DNA from 3 places in the Azotosporobacter soli genome. Region 2 is predicted to be linked to each of the others. Evidence: riboswitches for the same ligand, from Rfam matches in the RefSeq annotation. Region 2 holds a riboswitch; each other region holds the start of a gene.
What was found. A riboswitch is a leader RNA that binds a small molecule or an ion and turns the genes downstream of it on or off. The one in region 2 is predicted to bind thiamine pyrophosphate.
Positions count from the first base shown of each region.

Region 1: linked by a shared signal. The riboswitch ahead of thiM (hydroxyethylthiazole kinase) and the one ahead of thiT (energy-coupled thiamine transporter ThiT) in region 2 are both predicted to bind thiamine pyrophosphate.
Region 3: linked by a shared signal. The riboswitch ahead of thiS (sulfur carrier protein ThiS) and the one ahead of thiT (energy-coupled thiamine transporter ThiT) in region 2 are both predicted to bind thiamine pyrophosphate.

Region 1 covers NZ_JAUAOA010000020.1:20,095-24,092, reverse strand. Annotated here, with positions in the region: gene QTL79_RS14400 (PocR ligand-binding domain-containing protein) at 1-365, shown strand, start outside; gene QTL79_RS14395 (chemotaxis protein CheW) at 407-865, shown strand; gene QTL79_RS14390 (M24 family metallopeptidase) at 1,003-2,079, shown strand; TPP riboswitch at 2,155-2,265, shown strand; gene thiM (hydroxyethylthiazole kinase) at 2,334-3,191, shown strand; gene thiW (energy coupling factor transporter S component ThiW) at 3,173-3,664, shown strand; gene QTL79_RS14375 (LysR family transcriptional regulator) at 3,821-3,998, shown strand, end outside.
Region 2 covers NZ_JAUAOA010000037.1:2,098-6,095, reverse strand. Annotated here, with positions in the region: gene QTL79_RS17830 (MFS transporter) at 1-1,127, shown strand, start outside; gene thiT (energy-coupled thiamine transporter ThiT) at 1,247-1,903, opposite strand; TPP riboswitch at 1,955-2,061, opposite strand; gene QTL79_RS17820 (thiamine diphosphokinase) at 2,080-2,823, opposite strand; gene QTL79_RS17815 (glycoside hydrolase family 26 protein) at 2,903-3,998, shown strand, end outside.
Region 3 covers NZ_JAUAOA010000001.1:291,014-295,011, reverse strand. Annotated here, with positions in the region: gene thiH (2-iminoacetate synthase ThiH) at 1-1,052, opposite strand, end outside; gene QTL79_RS01310 (thiazole synthase) at 1,046-1,822, opposite strand; gene thiS (sulfur carrier protein ThiS) at 1,825-2,025, opposite strand; TPP riboswitch at 2,112-2,214, opposite strand; gene QTL79_RS01300 (ABC transporter permease) at 2,318-3,487, opposite strand; gene QTL79_RS01295 (ABC transporter permease) at 3,484-3,998, opposite strand, start outside.

The DNA.
Region 1 (3,998 bases), on a different contig from region 2:
ACGTAAATATCGTCTCGGCGCAAATCAACGACGTGATCGAATTCATCAAAGAAATCGCCGACGAAACGCGCCTGCTCGGCCTTAATGCCGCCATCGAGGCCGCGCGCGCCGGTGAGGCCGGAGCCGGCTTCGGCGTCGTCGCGCAGGAGATTCGCAAACTGTCCGGCGATTCAAAGGAAACGATCGGCAAAATCCGCGAGTTTACCAACATCATCACGCAGTCGGTCAATAAAACCGTCAGCATGGGCGAATCCACCTCGATCATCATCAATCAACAAGCGTCGGCCATCGACCAGGTCGCACACAACATCGTCGAACTGACGGAAATATCCGAGCAACTCTATAAACTCACGCAACAAAATTAATTTCATTTGATCGCATCTTGAAACTGAAAGGAGCGAGTACTTTGGCACGCATCCAATTGCTTGTTTTTGAAGTCGGCAACCGAGAATTTGCCATCGACGCAGAATCGGCGAACGGCATTCTTCGCGCAAAAAAATTCACCATTCAAAAACTGCCCGGCAACGATCAGCGCATCGACGGCATGATCAATTTACGCGGCAAGATCATTTATCTTTTTAATCTCTGCAGCAAGCTGGACATCCCGCACCGCGAGATCAGTCCGGAAAGTAAGATTGTTTTGGTCCAGGTGTCGGAAGGCAGCGTCGGCTTCATCGTCGACGAGGTCAACGACATCGTCCGCTTCGACACCGACGAGATCGAACCGGCGCCCTTTTTCGTTTCCGCCAAGGACGCCCAATACATCAGCGGCGTCGGCAAGATCGATGAACGTCTGCTGGTCATTCTCAAGTTGGATCATCTGCTTTCGGTCGAAGAACTGGAGTCGCTGCCCGAATCCGTATGAACCGCCCCGTGAAAAGCCGGGCGCAGGCCAAACGTCTGCGCCCGGCTTTCCCTTTTTCGCCGCAGCACAGGATTTTAACCGGCTACGCCGAATGAAGCATTTATGAAGTTTTTTCACGATACGAAGGAGGTTTCCCGATGTCCATCCGCACCGACCGTTTGCGTCAATTTTTAGCCGGCATCGCCTGCGACGCTGTGCTTGTCAGCAAAAAAGAAAACGTCCGCTATTATTCGGGCTTTAGCGGCAGCAATGCCCAACTCCTGATCACACCGGATCAGGCCTGGCTGCTAACCGATTTTCGTTACGTCGAGCAGGCCACGCAGCAAGCGCCGGATTTTTCGATCCTGCGCTACAGCGGTTCGCCCTATCCGGTCATGACCGAAACGCTGGCGTCTGCCTATCCTGGCAAGAAGTTGACGATCGCCTTCGAAGGCGACTTTGTCGTTCACGATACTTTTGAAGCCTTGAAGACGGCATTGCCGGAATCTGCCTGGCAAAGCTGCAGCCTGGAGTCGCTGCGCATGCAAAAAGACGCCGAAGAGCTGCGCCTCATCCATCAGGCGATGGAAATTAGCCAGCAGGCTTTTGCGCAGATTCTGCCGCTGATTAAACCCGGTGCAAGAGAATGCGACATCGCTCTGGAACTCGAGTTTGCAATGCGTCGCCGCGGCGCAGAAGGCAAGGCGTTCGATTTCATCGTCGCCTCCGGAGCGCGCGGTGCGCTGCCGCACGGCGTGGCCAGCGAAAAGGAATTGTGTGAAGGCGAATTGGTGACGCTGGACTTCGGGGCAGTGTATAAAGGCTACCATTCCGATATGACGCGCACGCTTTGCCTTGGCACGGCAAGCGAAAAACAGCTCGAAATCTACAACCTCGTCCTCAAGGCGCAGGAAGTCGGCTGCGCCGCAATCCAACCCGGCATCACCGGCAAAGACGTCGATGCCGCGGCGCGGCAGGTCATCATCAGCGGCGGTTACGGCGAGCAATTCGGTCATGGCCTTGGGCACGGTCTTGGACTGATGATCCACGAAGAACCGCGCCTCAGTCCGGTCGGCGACCGGATACTGACGATCGGCACGCCGGTCACCGTAGAACCGGGCATCTATCTTCCCGGTTGGGGCGGCGTCCGGATCGAGGACACCGTGGTCGTCTCGGCGGACGGCTGCATTAACCTGACTGCCGGAACCGGCAAAGAGCTGCTGGAGATCCGCTGATCTCTTTCAATCGATCCCTGCCGCGTAAAGTACGGTTGCAATTTTACGCCGCCTGCTTTATGATTAAGACAATTAAATATGGGCAAGGGGAGCCGGTATCGCCGGCTGAGAAATGCACCGCTAAGTGCATGACCCTTATACCTGATCTGGATTATGCCAGCGTAGGAATTGCCAGCCGACTCACAAGCCGTCAGCGCATCTTTCTCTGGATGCGCTGTTTTTATTTTATTCCATGAACACAGGAGGAATTCCGGATGAACTTAAAGCAGCAGCTGGCCGAGGCGCTCGAGCGCGTCCAGGCGCAAAACCCGTTGATCCACCAACTGACAAACTTCGTCACCGCCAACGACTGCGCCAATGTCACACTGGCGCTCGGCGCGTCGCCGGTAATGGCTGACGACCCGGGCGAAGCGGCGGAAATGAGCAGCGCCGCCGACGCACTGGTTCTAAATATCGGCACGCTCGATCACAGCCGTCTGCCCGCCATGCTCTTGGCCGGTCAGGCGGCGGCAGAGAAAGGCATTCCGATTATTTTTGATCCGGTCGGCGTCGGCGCGACCGCGCTGCGCAGCGCCGCGGCACAGGAGATCATTCGCTGCCTGCCGCTCAGCGTGATTCGCGGCAACCGTTCCGAAATCAAACAACTGGCCGGCTTTGCCTCTGTTATCAAAGGCGTCGACGCGCAGGAAGACGACGACGAAGAAATCAACGATCTTCCGGCAATCGCACGCGACTTGGCCCAGCGTCTCGACTGTGTTGTTTGCGTTACCGGCAGACAGGATCTCGTCGTCGACAAGCATCGCCTCTGTCTGATCAGCAACGGACATCCTTTTCTCTCTCGCATCACAGGTACCGGCTGCATGGCAAGCGCGCTGATCGCTTCCTGCTGCGCAGTCTGCGGCGATCCGTTCCTCGGTGCTATAACCGGCCTCACCGTCATGGGCGTGGCGGGCGAAACGGCGCAGGCTACACTGCGGGAAGGCGAGGGACTAGGCACGTTTCGCCTGCGTCTCTTCGACGCCATTTCCACTCTGACGCCCGAAACTTTCGCCGCAAAAGCGCGGCTCACAACAACCATAAAGGAGGCTCCCTCATGCCGCTACGCCAACTGACTTTTAGCGCTTTATTCGTCGCCATCGCCGTCTTTTCCGCCCATATCGTCTATATCCCGGTCGGCATCGCCAAATGCTTTCCGATCCAGCATGCGATCAATGTCCTGCTGGCCGTGCTGCTCGGCACTCGCTATGCGGTCAGTGCAGCCTTTACCACCTCACTACTGCGCAATCTGCTCGGCACAGGCTCCTTGCTCGCGTTCCCCGGCAGCATGATTGGCGCAGCCTGCGCCGGTTTCTTGTACCAAAAAACCGGGCGCATCTGGGGCGCGATCCTCGGCGAAATCATCGGTACCGGACTGATCGGCGGCTTGTTGGCCTTTCCGATCGCCAAATTCCTCCTTGGCTCGCAGGTCGGTGCTTTTTTCTTCATCATTCCGTTTCTGATCAGCACCACCGGCGGCAGCCTGCTCGCCTATCTGCTCTGTCAAACGCCGCTTGCCTCGTTCTGCCGCGAGCGCTTGGGGCAATGACTAGTGGCTAGTGGCTAGTGGCTAGTGGCTAGTGGCTAGTGGCTTTTAATTTTACGTGCGATACGCCGCTTTAAAGCATATGCCAACGCCCGTTTCATTTTCCGCTGACTTCCTGTAAAATAAGAGTACTAATAAAAATTGCAGGAGGACGCTGCGTTGGATATACGAAACCTTGCCTATTTCATCGAAGTCGCCCGGCAGAAAAATTTCAGCAAGGCGGCGGAAACCTTGCATGTCTCACAACCGTCGATCAGTAAGGCGGTCAAGGATTTGGAAAACAGACTGAACGTCACGCTTTTTTACCGAAGCACCAAATACGTCGAGTTGACCGATG
Region 2 (3,998 bases):
GCATCATGGGCTCGGTCTTTTTTGCCACGTACGGCATCGGTAAGTTCGTCAACAGCTTCCTGGCTGACCGGATGAACAACAAGCGTTTCTTTGCTTTGGGACTTTTTCTTTCCTCGGTTATTACTGTAATTATGGGCTTCACCAATGAATATCTGCCGCTCGTTGTTCTCTGGGGCATCAACGGCTGGTTCCAATCGTTCGGCGCCGGTCCTTGCATCGTTTCGCTGAATCAATGGTTCAGCAACCGTGAACGCGGCACCTTTTACGGCATCTGGTTCACGAGCCATAACTTGGGCGCAGCCTTCACTTACATGGCAACGGCAACGATCGTCGGCGCTTACAGCTGGAAAATGGGCTTCATCATGCCGGGCCTCTTCTGTATGCTCGGTTCGCTGCTGATCTATTTCTTCATGTATGACCGTCCGGAAACCTATGGTCTGCCGAATGTCGCAGAATTCAAAAACGATCATGCTCCGATCGTTGAAAAGGAAAAATCCGTCGGCGCGCTGCAATGGGAAGTCGTTAAGCGTCCTGCGGTCTGGATTCTTGGTCTTTCCAGCTTATGCTGCTACATTTCCCGTTATGCGATTGAAAGCTGGGGCATCATCTATCTGACCGAAGCCAAAGGCTATTCTACGCTCGGCGCCAGCGGCGTCTTGGGTGTAATGCAGTTCGCCGGCATCTTCGGCGCACTGACTTGCGGTCTCGTCTCCGACAAATTCTTTAACCACAAACGCAACATGCCTGCTTTGATTTACGGCGTTCTTTACGCTTTGTCGATTGCTTTGTTCGTCTGGGCTCCGGCGCATCCGATGATCGACATGGGCAGCATGGTCCTCTACGGCTTCACGATGGGCGCATTGGTTTGCTACCTGGGCGGTCTGATGGCCGTTGACATTTGTCCGAAACGCGCTACCGGCGCGGCAATGGGCATGATCGGCCTCTTGAGCTATGGCGGCGCAGCGGCGCAAGAAGTCGTCAGCGGTTATTTGATCAATTCGCACATGACCATCGTCAATGGCAAAAAAGTCTATGACTTTGCACTGGCTGCCGATTTCTGGGTCGGCGCAGCGGTCGTATCCTTTATCCTGGCCGCTTTGGTCTGGAACGTTAAAGCTAAAGACTAAATTCTTTTCGCATAAGGCCGTCTGCTGCAGTGAAAGTCTCGGCAGACGGCTTTTTATTGCCGTCAAAGAAGAAGAGAGCCCGCAATGATTGCAGGCTCTCTTCTTTGCGTTTTATAAAATTACTGCGGCAAGGAATAGGAACGCCTTTCTCTGTCAAAGATGCCGTACAAGCGCTTTAATGGCAGCGCCGCCATTACAACTAGGCAGATAACGCCTTCCACACCGATAAACGTGCCATTTACCATCAATGAATACCAGTAGGGCGACATGCCAGGTGGCGCATAACTGCCAAAAAAGACGACGCCGGAAATAAAGTGGCAGATAAAACGTCCGAACATAGCCACTACCGTCCCCATCATTACATGTTCCTTGAAATAGCCGATTAAGCCAAGCGCAATAAAGGGCAGCGGATAGTCAAACAGCACCTGCAGCGGATGAAGCACATACGGGTCCAAGACCAGCGTAATGATGCCGTAGAGAAAACCGGCTAAAAAGCCGACTTCCGGTCCATAAAAGAGCGCTAAGAGCAAAATAGGCGCCATACTGCCCAGCGTGATGCTGCCTCCCTGCGGCAGATGGTAGAGCCGGAACACTTTCAAGACCGTCGCCAGCGCGAGCATCATGCCGATATTGGCCATCACACGCGGCGTTAAAGGGACTTTTCGCATGCGAAGACTTGCTAAAATCAATAATATAAGCCCCGCAAGCGTAAGCAGCGATGTGGGATGAGCCGTCAATTCCGTCAGATTTTTCGTTAAGGTTGCCGCGTCAATCATATTTTCTCCCCCTTTTATCAATAAAAAAAACCACGACCCGAAAAGAGTCCTGGCAAAAACGGCAGGCTTCCCTTCGCTGGCATTATCCAGATCAGGTGTAAGGGTTAATGAGGCAACGTCTCATCTCTCAGCCCTGGCGGGCACCCCTAGCAATACGCGTATTTAGTTTGTCCTAATCATATTATACTCCGCACAACTTGACAAGCATCCCAGGAAAAATAGATGCCCAGCCAACCGCTTTCTACCTGAAAGGCCGGTTTCTCGTCTTTTTCCGGCCGGTTGCAAAGCGTTGCCGGACGCGTCGGTTCGAGCAGCTCGGATGGAAGACTCCAATGTCCCCCCTTCATTTGCACACCGTTGCAAGGCCCGGCAAGCGGCAAAAGCGAGATCACTTCAGGCGCTTGCCAATCGATAATTTCAAACGACGCCGGTCCCGGCAATAAGACCAGCGCCTCCTGCTCATCCGCCATGATCCAGCCCCGTATGCCCCATTCCCTGCTCCAGATCAGACTGGTCGCGTTAGCCCAGGCATGGTCGAAACGTCCGCCAAACGCGCCGCTTACGATGACCGCTGCGCCATCGAACGTTTTTCCGGCCTCTTGTAAAACCAACTGCAAATCGGTCCAGTCCTTATCTTGCGGAAAGAGCGCCACACGGCTGCCCTGTTCTGAGGCCCATTGCCAGCCGGCAATCGTCCCGCTGTCCCGATCGCCAAGCAGTACTTCCGGAACGATGCCGGCCAGTCGGCAGGCATCTACGCCGCGATCGGCGCACCAGACATGACGCTGCACGCTGCAGCTCGTCAGCCATTCGCTTTGCGGCATCCGCCCGCCCGCTACCACCAGCAGCTGTTCTTGCCCCAAGGAAAATGAAAACCGCCCCGTCAACTGAGGCAGTCGTATGATCTGCTCATCTATCACGATCTGCTCCTTTTGCAAACTGAATCTCTCTATGATAAACTAAACCGGATACTATGAAACTGAGGTGAATTCTTTGCGCATGCATCTATCTGTCTTATTTCTTGCCGCCTGCCTTTTTTTCCTGCCAACCGCTTCGGCAAATGCCGCTTACTGGCTTAACGGCTCACCTGTCGAAAGCATCGACAGCGCCGCCTCCGAGCAGGATCTTAAAGAACTGACGCCGCAAAACGAGTGGTATGGTCGTTTTACCGATCACCCGGCCGGCTACAGCCTTTTGATTCCGTCCTCTTTACAGGAAGACTTCACTCTTTCGCCGGTGCGCAACGTCTTTTTTAATGATACGACGCGCATCGAGATCTACTATGACAATTTTTCCGGTACGGAAAACAACAGCCGCGATTATATTTCCTATGGAAATCGTTTCACGCTGAACACGAATGATCATACGGTTTTGGCGGAAGACTCACGCACGATCAACGGCTTGCGCGCACATATCCTGGAGTGGCAGCGTCGGCCACTGGCGCATATCGAGAACGACAAGCGTTATTATGCCAGCGCCGAATTCGTGAAAAACGCGAAAGAAGTCTATACGGTTTTCATCAAATCCAGTCAGCCGATTACAAACGCGCGCGAGATCTTCAGCAGTTTCCGCCTCGCTGCGCAGACAGGACGCGCGGTCTACAGCAAACCGCTGCTGCCGGCGCGCTCCGCAATGAACAAAGAAACGGCCGCACTCTTTCAATCCGTTTTCTCCGCCAAAGCGCTTTTAAGCTGGGGCATGTTTGAACCCTCGGCGCCGGAAACGATGTCCTATCTGACTGCGATCGAAGAAAAGCTTAACTATCCGCTTAATTTCATCATCCGTTACCACACGCTGGAAGAGAGACTCCCGCTGCGCGGTTTGCAACAGGCCTATGCTGCGGGCAAAGTTGTCGAGCTTACCTTCCAGTCGATCCGCCCCGGCAACGCGGTGGCAATGTCGGCGGCCAATTACCGTAAAGACAACGCCAGCACGATTTATGATATTCTCGACGGCAAGTACGACGCTTATCTCGATGAATATGCGCAAAGCCTGAAAGAATTCAACCATCCGATCCTCTTCCGTCTCAACAATGAGATGAACGGCGACTGGTGTTGGTACTCCGCCTATTTCACCAATAAGGATGCGGCTATGT
Region 3 (3,998 bases), on a different contig from region 2:
TCGCGCAGCGAACTGCACATTTCAGCTACGCTGCGCCGGTCGGCGATTTCAAACTGGCCGCTTTCGCCTTCACCGGTATGGCCGCCGACCGCGGTCGATACACCGGCCGACATTTTCGTGATGCCGAGCGGCAGCAAGTGGTTGCGTAAATTTGCCGATTCGCGCGTCGACAGCGTCAGCCCGGAGCGGGGCAAAAAGAGGCGACTGGCCAGGATAAACTGAACCAGATTGCGGTCGCTTACGTCGACTGCCGCTTGAAATGTACCGCCATGCGGGCGCAGCCGCGGAAAAGAAAGACTGATGTCCACTTCCGGGTAGCGCTGCACCAGATAATGGGCGTGCAGTGCGGTGAAAAACGCATCGCTTCGCCAGTCGGCAGAAAGGCCGAGCAAAGCGCCGAGATTCACGCCGCGCATACCGGCCTGGCAAGCCGCTTCGGGCGCTGCAAGACGGAAGTGGTAATCCCGCTTTGGACCGGACGGATGGACTTCGGCATAGCGAACCGGGTTATAGGTTTCCTGGTACATCGTCATTTGGTCGGCTCCGGCTAATGCCAAACGGCGGTAGCCTTCTGTATCCAGCGCATAGATCTCGAGCGCCAGCGAGGCAAAGTGGGGCCGAAGGATTCTCAGGCAGTCTGCTAAATAGTCAAGACTGGCTAACTTGGGCGCATCGCCGGTCAGCAGCAAAATGTGGCGCAGGCCGCTGGCGGCAATCGCTTTTCCTTCCGCCTCGACTTGGTCGAGCTGCAAATGGTGGCGCGGGATCAATTGCTGGCTGGAGAAACCGCAATACAGGCAGCGGTTGCTGCAATAATCGGAAAGATAAAGCGGCGTGTAGAGCAAGATGGTGCGGCCGAAATGCTGCACGGTCAGTTGATGCGCTTTTTGCGCCAGCGCTTCAAGATAGGCTTCTGCAGCAGGCGAGAGCAAGGCGGCAAAATCATCCGGCGTTAACTGAGACTTATGCAATGCCTGCTCGACCTGCTCTTTTGTCGCCTGAAAGGAAATGCTTTGATAGCGCCGATACTCCTGCGCGAAGCCCGTCAGCATGATGCTTCCAGAAAGCCGGTCAATGGCGAAGAGGCGCTCGCATATTGCCGGATGCTGCCGGCGCCCGCCAGATAAGCCTGGCGACCGGAGATTACGCTATGTGCAAACGCTTCGGCCATCAAAAGCGGATCGGAAGCGCTCGCGATCGCCGTGTTCAAGAGACAGGCGGCAGCCCCCATTTCCATTGCTTCACAGGCCTGCGACGGTTTGCCGATTCCGGCGTCGACAATGATCGGCAGCGGTATTTCTTCGATTAAAATACGGATCAGTTCTTTTGTCTGCAGCCCGCGGTTGCTGCCGATCGGAGCGCCAAGCGGCATGACCGCGGCGGCGCCAGCTTTAACAAGAGCCTTGGCAACCATCAGATCGGGGCTGACATAGGGTAAAACGACAAAGCCTTCTGCCGCTAAAATTTCCGTGGCCTTTACCGTTTCAAAGCCATCCGGCAGCAGATACTTTTGATCGGAAATCACTTCGATCTTGATCCAGTCGCCGCAGCCGGCCGCTTTGGCCAAACGTGCCAAGCGCACCGCTTCTTCGGCGTTGCGCGCGCCGGATGTGTTCGGCAGCAATTGAACATCGGCGGGAATATGCGCCAGGATGTTGCGATCAGGATTCGAAAGGTCGACGCGCCGCAATGCGACGGTAATGACCTGAGAACCGGAGCGGGCGACAATATCGGGGATCAGTGCGTCATCGGCATATTTGCCGCTGCCGATAAAAAGGCGGCTCGTTAATTCGCGTCCGCCAAGCAGTAAAGGTTCCATCATGCTTAGCCTCCTCCTACGAAACGTAATACTTCTAAATGATCTTCTTCCTTTAAGAGCAATGTGCTCCAGTCGGATTGCGGAATAATATTGCCGTTATGTTCGACGATTACTTTTGCGGGCTCCAGATTTCTTGCGCGCAAGAAATCATAGAGCGAGCAGGGTGCTGTCAATACTTCGGACTGGCCGTTCAATGTAATGTTCATAAAGCTACCTCCTTGCAGAATAATCGGCAAATAAAAAAAGCCTGTCTTTGCAGACAAGCTTGACAGCGTTTCGTGATTCCCTGACCCAGGCGCGCTGGCAGCTTCCCTACGGTGGTCCTAACCACATCAGGTTCAAAGGGTCGAAAACATTCGTTTTCTCTCAGCCTTGCGGCTCCCCCAGCTGTGTTTACCTATAGAATTGTTTGATTCGATTATAGTCTGAAACAAGAAGTCATGTAAAGAGTTTTCGGCAGAAGGCGGAAAAAATAAAATCAGCAATGACTAATTTTTGCTAAGCGGCAAGTCGCTCTTCGCTGACAACGGCCACGGTCTGACTGGCCGCGGCGCGACGCAGCAGAAGATAAGCAGAGGCGCCGAATAACGCGCCCAGCAAGAAAAGCGTGAGGATGTGCTGTCCCAGCTGCGGCGCATGCCCGCTTAACGCCATGTTGCGCAGCGGTGCGGCGAAATAGCTGAGCGGAAAGAGGTAGTGAAGATATTGTGCGCCGTTGATCATCGCGACTTGCGGCCAGACATAGCCGGAAAAGATGAAGGAGCTTATGGAATAAACGAGCGAAAATTGCGTGAAGCTCACTTCGTCCTGAAACAGGTTGGCTGACAGCGCGGCCAGCATCAGCACCGCAAAGATGAAAGCGCCGCCGAATGCGAAGAGCGGCCCAAAACCGATCCGCCAGGGAAGATGGAAGACGAAGACGATCAGCGACAGCGTCAGCGCGTAGGCGAATAGGCCGCAAAGCCAATAGGGGATAAGCTTGCCGAAGAGCAGACGTCCGGGAGAAATGCGCTTCAAGAGACGGCGGTCGGATAACTCATAAAGGATTCCGGCGCCGCTTGAAAGAAAGAGGCCCTGCTGCAAGGCGGTCATCGCCAGACCGAGCAGGAAAAAATTCGAATAGCTGAGCGTCGGATTGTCAAGGATGCGCAGGCGGTAGGAAAGCGGCAGCGCTTTGCTCTGCGCCGAACCGGGCAGCTGTCCGATGCTTTCGAGCAAAGAGACGCCGATCTGACTGGAAAAACCGAGCGCGATCTCCTGTGTGGCGGAGATCATCGGGTTGGCAAGCGTGATGTTCGCACCGTTCGCATCAAGCAACACGTTTGCGGAACGGCCGCTCTTGATGTCGCGCGAAAAATCGGCCGGAATCGCCAATGCGGCAACGGCGGTCTTGTTTCTGAGCGCCTCCTCCATTTCCTCCTGCGAGCTGACTTCTGCGACCAGGCGGAATTTTTCCGAATCGCTGAACGCGCGAATCAGTTGACGGCTGAGTTTGGACTGATCCTGATCGTAGACCAACAGAGGGATGTCGTTGATGACATGACTGTGGTAGAGCGTACCGAAGAGCAAAGCATAGATGATCGAAGCGCCGAAAAGGAAGACGGCTCGTTGTCGGTCTACGAGGAAGATCTGTTTCAGTTCTCGCCAAAACAGTTGACGCAACGTCATGACGCCACCTCCTTCGAATTACGTTTCAGCAAGAGACAGGCCGTCGAGAGGAAGAAGACGGCGAACGCGAGCAGGCTGGCGATGCTTTGCCAGAATACCGGAGTATAACCGGCCAGCAGCAGGTCGCGCAGCGGGTCGGCGCAGTAACTCAGCGGCATCAAAGCGGAGAAGATATAGGAAAAATCATTCATCGCCATGAACGGCCAGCTAAAGCCGCTGAAAAGCGAGGCCGGCATGATATAGAGCATCGGTTTTCGTACCGCGTCCAATTCGTCCTTGGCTGCGGAAGAGAAGAAACTGCCGACGCTGACCAACGCTCCGGTGAAGGTAAAGCCCAAAAGACCGATTTGCCATAGGCTGCCGCGGATCGGAATGGCAAAGACGAAGTGGATCATAGTCAGATAAGACAGATAGGCGATGAAGGAACAGAGCCAATACGCGCAGAGACGACCCGCCAGAGAAACCGCGCCTTCACGGCGTTGGCGCTGGCGCAGCATCACGCCGCAGGTCG